One region of the Streptomyces sp. NPDC001480 genome, then DNA from elsewhere that is predicted to be linked to it. Evidence: predicted binding sites of a transcription regulator. Region 1 holds the regulator's gene; the other holds the start of a gene.
The links. Region 1 encodes HspR, which represses chaperone genes until heat shock. Its sites were predicted from a motif close to TTGAGNNNNNNNNNCTCAA; they were not measured.
Positions count from the first base shown of each region.

Region 2: the regulator HspR is predicted to act here: its motif matches at 2,112-2,130, upstream of lon (endopeptidase La).

Region 1 covers NZ_JBIAVX010000008.1:240,265-244,556, reverse strand. The annotation lists gene grpE (nucleotide exchange factor GrpE) at 1-333, shown strand, start outside; gene dnaJ (molecular chaperone DnaJ) at 370-1,557, shown strand; gene ACFY01_RS21480 (heat shock protein transcriptional repressor HspR) at 1,563-2,015, shown strand; gene ACFY01_RS21475 (substrate-binding domain-containing protein) at 2,499-3,605, shown strand; gene ACFY01_RS21470 (LuxR C-terminal-related transcriptional regulator) at 3,920-4,292, shown strand, end outside.
Region 2 covers NZ_JBIAVX010000011.1:214,825-219,116, reverse strand. The annotation lists gene lon (endopeptidase La) at 1-2,089, opposite strand, end outside; gene ACFY01_RS27620 (GNAT family N-acetyltransferase) at 2,254-3,054, shown strand; gene ACFY01_RS27615 (rhomboid-like protein) at 3,309-4,097, opposite strand.

The DNA of each region.
Region 1 (4,292 bases):
GAACACGGCGAACTCGTCGGCGGCTTCAAGTCGGTTGCCGAGTCGCTGGAGACCGTCGCCGCCAAGATGGGCCTCCAGCAGTTCGGCAAGGAGGGCGAGCCCTTCGACCCGACGATCCACGAGGCCCTGATGCACAGCTACGCGCCGGACGTCACCGAGACGACGTGCGTGGCGATTCTGCAGCCCGGGTATCGCATCGGCGAGCGCACCATCCGCCCCGCGCGGGTGGCCGTGGCCGAACCGCAGCCCGGCGCGCAGACGGTCAAGGCCGAGGGGGCCGACGAGGCCCCGGCGGCCGGTGACGACAAGGACAACGGCCCTGAGGAGGGCTGACGTCGTAGACACTGAGGGGAAGGAGGGGCGTCGGGGATGAGCACCAAGGACTTCATCGAGAAGGACTACTACAAGGTCCTCGGCGTCCCCAAGGACGCCACCGAGGCCGAGATCAAGAAGGCGTACCGGAAGCTCGCCCGCGAGTTCCACCCGGACGCCAACAAGGGCAACGCCAAGGCCGAGGAACGCTTCAAGGAGATCTCCGAGGCGAACGACGTCCTCGGTGACCCCAAGAAGCGCAAGGAGTACGACGAGGCGCGCACCCTCTTCGGCAACGGCGGTTTCCGCCCGGGGCCGGGCGCGGGTGGCGGATCGTTCAACTTCGACCTGGGCGACCTCTTCGGAGGCGGCGGCGCCGGCGGCGCCCAGGGCGGGGGCGGCGGCTTCGGCGGCGGAATCGGTGACGTCTTCGGGGGCCTGTTCAACCGGGGCGGCGGCGCGGGCACCACCCGCACCCAGCCCCGGCGCGGCCAGGACATCGAGTCCGAGGTCACGCTGAGCTTCACGGAGGCCATCGAGGGGGCCACGGTCCCGCTCAGGATGTCCTCGCAGTCACCGTGCAAGGCCTGTTCGGGCACCGGCGACAAGAACGGCACGCCACGCGTGTGCCCGACCTGTGTCGGCACCGGCCAGGTGGCCCGGGGCTCCGGGGGAGGGTTCTCCCTCACCGACCCCTGCCCCGACTGCAAGGGCCGCGGCCTGATGGCCGAGCACCCCTGTCTGGAGTGCAAGGGCAGCGGCCGGGCCAAGTCGTCCCGCACCATGCAGGTCCGCATCCCGGCCGGCGTGACCGACGGGCAGCGCATCCGGCTGCGCGGCAAGGGCGCCCCCGGCGAGCGGGGCGGACCGGCGGGCGACCTGTACGTGGTCGTGCACGTCGGCGAGCACCCGGTGTTCGGCCGCAGGGGCGACAACCTCACGGTGACCGTCCCGGTGACGTTCGCCGAGGCGGCCCTAGGCGGCGAGGTCCGGGTCCCGACCCTCGGCGGCCCCGCCGTCACGCTGAAGCTGCCCCCGGGCACGCCCAACGGCCGCACCATGCGGGCGCGGGGCAAGGGCGCGGTCCGCAAGGACGGCACCCGCGGCGACCTGTTGGTCACCGTCGAGGTGAGTGTTCCCAAGGACGTGACGGGGAAGGCTCGTGACGCGCTCGAGGCGTATCGCGAGGCGACCGCGGGCGAGGACCCGCGGGCGGAGCTGTTCGAGGCTGCGAAGGGAGCATGAGTGGGATGGACGGCCGTCGACGGAACCCGTATGAACTGACCGAGGAAACCCCGGTCTACGTCATCTCGGTGGCGGCCCAGCTCTCCGGCCTGCACCCGCAGACGCTGCGCCAGTACGACCGCCTGGGCCTGGTCTCGCCCGACCGCACTCCCGGGCGGGGCCGCCGCTACTCGGCTCGCGACATCGAACTGCTGCGCACCGTCCAGCAGCTGTCGCAGGACGAGGGCATCAACCTGGCCGGCATCAAGCGCATCATCGAACTGGAGAACCAGGTCGCCGCCCTCCAGTCCCGCGTCGCGGAACTGCAGGCGGCCCTGGACGGCGCCGCGGCCACGATGCGCCAGCGCGAGGCCGCCGTGCACGCCTCCTACCGGCGGGACCTCGTTCCCTACCAGGAGGTCCAGCAGACCAGCGCCCTGGTGGTGTGGCGGCCGAAGCGGCAGCAGCAGAGCGACTGACCCGCCATGTGCGGCAGAGGGCCCGGAGGCAAGACCTCCGGGCCCTTTCCCGTGCGGGAACCGCCGCCTCGGGCTGCCGCCGGGCCGCGGATAATTTGCCTCGGGGTGGTGGGCGGTCTGCCTCCGGGCCTTGGACGGGCCGCCGACGGGCCGTCAGCGGGACGCTGGCCGAGTTCGTTCGATCCTCTGCTCGGTCGGTACGACGCCTCGGTCGCCGTCCGGGTCGTCGACGAGCGTGACCCGGGAGGAGTGGAGTCGGTTGCACTGATCTTTGCCCGCACATGAACTCCCGTTGAGTGGAGGGTCCGTAAAGGGCGTTTGGAGGCGATTCCGCTCAGCCTTCACAGGAGCAGCGGAGCGTGGTGTTGCGCACTCGTTAAGTGATTCCGCTTGACGCCGGTGGTGGCCTCCGCGTTGGCTTTTCAGACATCTGGGTGGCATAGGAGCCACCACGTCCCGAACGCACCTGAAGTGAGCCCTCGAATGCGTCGTATCGCCATATCCGTGGCCGCCACCACGATGACCCTCTCGCTCGCCGGCTGCGGCGTGCTGAACGCGACGGGGGACTCGAGCGACGCAAGCCCGACGAAGGGCAACGACGTCACCGTGGGCGTGCTGATGCCGGAGAAGACGAACACGCGGTACGCGGACTTCGACTACCCCATCATCAAGAACAAGGTCGCCGAGCTCACCGAGAAGCAGGGCAAGACCGAGTACGAGAACGCGGGTTCCGACGCGAAGCTCCAGTCCACCCAGATGGAGAAGATGATCGACGACAAGGTCGACGTCATCATCCTCGACGCCGTCGACTCGCACCTCATCGCGCCCACCGTGAAGAAGGCCAAGGACGCGGGCATCCCGGTCATCGCCTACGACCGGCTGTCCGAGGGCCCGATCGACGCGTACGTCTCCTTCGACAACGAGCTCGTCGGCGAGGTGCAGGCCCGTACGCTGCTGGAGGCGCTGGGCTCGAACGCGGACACCTCCGACAAGGTCGTCATGATCAACGGCTCGCCGACCGACCCGAACGCCAAGCAGTTCAAGCAGGGCGCGCTCTCCGAGCTCAACGGCAAGGTGACCATCGCCGCGACCTACGACACCGACAAGTGGGACCCGAAGCTCGCCCAGTCCGAGATGACCAAGGCGATCAACTCGATCGGCAAGAACAACATCGCCGCCGTCTACTCCGCGAACGACGCCATGGCGGGCGGCATCGTCGATGCGTTCAAGAACGCGGGCGTCACCACCGTGCCCCCCCTCACCGGTCAGGACGCGGAGCTGACGGCGGTGCAGCGGGTCGTCTCCGGCGAGCAGTACATGAGCGTCTACAAGCCCTACCCGGACGAGGCCGAGGCCGCAGCCCAGATGGCCGTCGCCAGGATCCAGGGCCACGACATCCAGTTCGACGCCCTCACCCGCGACAAGGTGGACAGCCCCACCAACAAGGACATCCCGGCCCAGCTGGTCACGGTGAACGCCCTGACGCGCAAGACCATCAAGAGCACCGTCATCGCGGACGGCATCTACAAGGTGGACGACATCTGCACGGCCAAGTACAAGGCGGCCTGCGCGTCCATCGGTCTGAAGTAGGCCACCTTCCGGTCGATCTCCCGGTCGATTCCCGGTCGACCTGCCGGTCAATGTGACGCGGTGCGAGGCGTTCACCCGCGAGGGTGGGCGCCTCGCCGTGTTCGGTCCGCGGGTGTGCCGGCCCCGGTGCGTGGCCGTGGCGTTCGATTCCACCCCCGTCAGCTTGTTGCGGTGCGACGGGCGGAGGGCGGAGGATAGCGGGTCATTCCGGTGGTTTACGACGACCGTGGCCCGGAGAGCCGTGTTGCGGACCCGGTCGGGGCCGCGCATAGTTGCGCTGCGGATGTGGCAGCAAACCGGGGGTGGAATGGGCGATGGCCGGGCACGGGACGGAGGAGCATCCCCACGGTGCCGACCGACTGTGCGAGGCCGGGGATCGCGTGTATTCCCGGGCCGTACGGCGCGGCCGTGTGGCGCGCACGGACGCCGAGGCGGTGCCCTGCCTGCTGGACCTGGCGCTGCTGCACCCTGACCCCGACGACATGGACTGGCTGGTGCCGACCTCTCCGCAGGAGGTCATGACCCGGCTGCTGCGCGGGGTGTACGACGAGGTCAGGGAGAGCCAGCGGCGGATGGGCTCGGCGGTGACCGCCTTCGAGCGCTACGCGGGCCTGGGACGGCAGTTGCAGGCCTCCGCGGCGGCCTCGGCGGAGGGCACCGCCATTCGCGTCCTGGACGGGCTGTCAC
Region 2 (4,292 bases), on a different contig from region 1:
GGACCGCGCCCGCCGGGAAGTGGATGTGCACGCCCCGGTCCTTCAGGTCGGCGACGGGCAGCTCCAGCTCGGCGCCGTGACTGCGCAGGAAGCTCAGCGCGATCTGCGCCGACTCCTTCATCACGTCGCCCAGCTGACCGGTGAGGGTCAGGCCCGCCGCGCCCGTCTCGGGGTCGGCGAGGGACGCCTCGACGTACAGGACGTCGCCGCCCGCGCCGGTCACCGCCAGGCCGGTCGCCACACCCGGGACCGCCGTGCGGCGCTCCGCCGGGTCCTGGGCGGACTCGGGGACGTGGTGCGGCCGGCCGATCAGGCCGCGCAGGTCGCCGTCGGTGACGGTGAACGGGAGCTCCCGCTCGCCCAGTTCGTGCTGGGCCGCGACCTTGCGCAGCAGCCGGGCGATCGACCGCTCCAGGGTGCGCACGCCCGCCTCGCGCGTGTACTCGCCGGCGAGCTTGCGCAGCGCGCTCTCGTCGAGGGTGACCTCGTCCTTGTCCAGGCCGGCCCGGTCCAGCTGGCGCGGGAGCAGGTGGTCGCGGGCGATGACGACCTTCTCGTCCTCGGTGTAGCCGTCCAGGCGGACCAGCTCCATGCGGTCGAGCAGGGCCTCGGGGATGGCCTCCAGGACGTTGGCGGTGGCCAGGAAGACCACGTCCGACAGATCCAGCTCGACCTCCAGGTAGTGGTCCCGGAAGGTGTGGTTCTGGGCCGGGTCGAGGACTTCGAGGAGGGCGGCCGCGGGGTCGCCGCGGAAGTCCGAGCCCACCTTGTCGATCTCGTCGAGCAGGACGACCGGGTTCATCGAGCCGGCCTCCTTGATCGCGCGGACGATCCGGCCGGGCAGCGCGCCGACGTACGTACGCCGGTGGCCGCGGATCTCGGCCTCGTCCCGGACACCGCCTAGGGCGACGCGGACGAACTTGCGGCCCATGGCGTGCGCCACGGATTCACCGAGCGACGTCTTGCCGACGCCGGGCGGGCCGACCAGGGCCAGTACGGCGCCGCCGCGCCGGCCGCCGATCACGCCGAGTCCGCGGTCGGCGCGCCGCTTGCGCACCGCCAGGTATTCGGTGATCCGCTCCTTGACGTCCTCCAGGCCCGCGTGCTCGGCGTCCAGGACCGCCTTGGCGCCCTGGATGTCGTACGCGTCCTCGGTCCGGTCGTTCCACGGCAGTTCGAGGATCGTGTCGAGCCAGGTGCGGATCCAGCTGCCCTCGGGCGACTGGTCGCTGGCCCGCTCCAGCTTGTCGACTTCTTTGAGGGCCGCCTCGCGGACCTTCTCGGGCAGGTCGGCGGCCTCGACGCGGGCGCGGTAGTCGTCGGACTCCTCGGCCGAGTCCTTGGAGTCGCCGTTGAGTTCGCGCAGTTCCTTGCGGACGGCCTCCAGCTGGCGGCGCAGCAGGAACTCGCGCTGCTGCTTGTCGACGCCCTCCTGGACGTCCTTGGCGATGGTCTCGGCCACGTCCTGCTCGGCGAGGTGGTCGCGCAGCTGCTGGGTGGCGAGCTTGAGGCGGGCGACCGGGTCGGCGGTCTCCAGCAGCTCGACCTTCTGTTCGGTGGTCAGGAACGGCGAGTAGCCGGAGTTGTCGGCGAGGGCGGATACGTCGTCGATGGCCTGGACGCGGTCCACGACCTGCCATGCGCCCCGCTTCTTCAGCCAGCTGCTGGCGAGGGCCTTGTACTCCTTGACGAGTTCGGCGACCTGACCCGGCAGCGGGTCCGGCACGCTCTCGTCGATCCTCGTGCCCTCGACCCACAGGGCCGCGCCCGGCCCGGTGGTCCCGGCGCCGATCCTCACCCGGCCGCGGCCGCGGATCAGGGCGCCCGGGTCGCCGTCGGCGAGCCGGCCGACCTGCTCGACCGTGCCCAGCACACCGGTCTTGGCGTACGTCCCGTCGACGCGTGGCACCAGCAGCACCTTGGGCTTCCCCGGCGCCGACCGGGCGGCGGCCTGTGCGGCCTCCACCGCGGCGCGCACCTCGGAGTCGCTCAGGTCCAGCGGGACCACCATCCCCGGCAGCACGACCTCGTCGTCGAGCGGCAGAACGGGCAGGGTGAGTGGTGTGGACGCCGTGGACTCAGCAGTCATGATCTCCCCTTGGGCAGTCAACTTGAGCTATGTCGACTCAATGCTTGTGAGTCTTCGATTGTTCCCCAAGGGGTGTTCGCTGTGAGCGATCATCGGAAGACGGCGGGACGCCACTCTGAAAAGCACTTGCCGCCCGCCCCGGCATTCCCCGTACCGTGCCCCCGGTGACGACCGACACCGCGGCCCTGCTCGCCGCCTACGACGCTCAGATACGCGCCGTCCCGCCCGCCCCGCCGCCCGGGATCACGCACGAGTACGAAGGCGGGCTGCTGCGGGTCGTCGGCGATTTCCGCGGCTTCCTCAACGCGCCGCGCGACCTGGGCCTGCGCGGGCGGGAGCTGGACGAGCTGATCGCCCGGCAGCGGGACTTCTTCGCGGCGCGCGGGGAGGCGGTGGAGTGGAAGGTCCGCGGCCACGACGCGCCCGCCGACCTGACCGACCGGCTGCGCGCGGCGGGGTTCGTGCCCGAGGAGCAGGAGACGGTACTGGTGGCGCCCGTGGCGGAACTGACCGTCCGGCAGCCCGCGCTTCCCGACGGCGTCACGCTGCGCCGGGTCACCGCCGACGCGGACATGCACCGGATCGCCGCCCTCCAGACGGCCGTCTGGGGCCAGGACATGAGCTGGCTCGCCGAGCACCTGATCGGGCGGATCTCGGTCGCCCCCGACAACATCTCCGTGCACGTCGCCGAGGCCGGCGGCGAGATCGTCTGCGCGGCCTGGCTGCTCTTCCGCCCCGGTACCGAGTTCGCCGGCCTGCTGGGCGGGTCCACGCTCGCCGAGTGGCGCGGCAAGGGCATCTACCGCGCCATGGTCGCCACCCGCGCCGCCCTCGCCGCCGCGCGCGGCGTCGGATACCTCAACGTCGACGCCTCCGCCGACAGCGCCCCTATCCTGCGCCGCCTGGGCTTCCACGCGGTGACGACGACCACGCCGTACGTGTGGTCGCCGGAGGGGCAGGCCTAGGGGTCACCTGGGCCGGCGGGCTGGGAGACCGTGCGGCCCAGGAAGGTTGGCGGGCGTGGGCGGGGACATTCGGGGGCGCCGGGACGTCAGGGGCCCCGAAGCCGGGCAGTAGGTCATCGCTACACCACCGCAAGGGAGTTCACAGGGAGCCCGCTGAAACTTCCGGTGGATTCACGGCGGCTCGGGGGCCGGTGCATGGGCTGGGCCGAAGTACGCCCACGCGCGCGTGCCCTGGCGATGGGGCCGCTCGTCCGTCAGGCGGTGCGGGTCCGCTGCCAGTGTCTGACCAGGGGCCAGGTGGTGACGCCTATGGCCAGGGAGATCAGGTGGCCCCAGTTGGTCATCGGGTCGGTGAAGGCGATCAGGTCCTGGACGATGATCCAGCCGGCCAGGGCTAGCAGCGGCCAGCGCAGCCACGGGGTGAGCAGGCCGGCCAGTGAGCCGACGCCGGCCGCCACGCCGAAGCTGATCCCGTAGTCCAGCCGGTGCAGGGAGCTGTGCGGCAGGTGCCCGGCGAGGACGGCGAGGCCGACGGGCACTTCGGTGGCGAGGGTCGCCAGTACGTGCCCGAGCAGGAAGATCCCGGCCGCGCGCGGCCCCCCTATGCGCCGCTCCAGCGCGGTCAGCACGAGCACGAAGGCGAGCGCGTACGGCGAAAGGAGCCCGCCGGCGATCCACAGCGCGCTCGCCAGCAGTACCAGTACGGGCGAGCGCAGCAGATGCGCGACGTCCGTGCTGGAGGCCTGGTGGAGGGCGTGGACGAGGGACGGGTCGGCGTACTCGGTGAACAGCGAGGTCAGGGCGAGCACGGCCGCGTAGCCGACGGTGAACGGCGTTCCGGTGGGGGTGGGGAGCAGGCGCCAGGGGCGGAAGGCGGGGACCGGGGCGGGGGCCGGGCGCGCGACCGCGACCGCAGCGGGGCCGCTCACCGTCGCCGGGCCACGCTGGCGCGGCACGCCGTCCAGCAGTTCGACGGACGGACGGCCGTCCTCGGAGAGGGGCGGGAACGAGGCCGGCGACGCGGCACTCGCGGTCGGTTCCAAGGTGGGCGCTCCTTCCGTTCCGCCCCACCTTTCGCGCCCCACCTGTCGCTGTCTATGACCGACACCACGCGAGACCGGATTCACAGGAACCTCTCATCCTCCTCCTGCGTCCGCACGGTCGGGCCGCCCTCGGCCGGCGCCCCGCGGGTCACCCGTAATTCGCCTGCCCGCCAAGCCCCGTTGGGGCAGGATGGC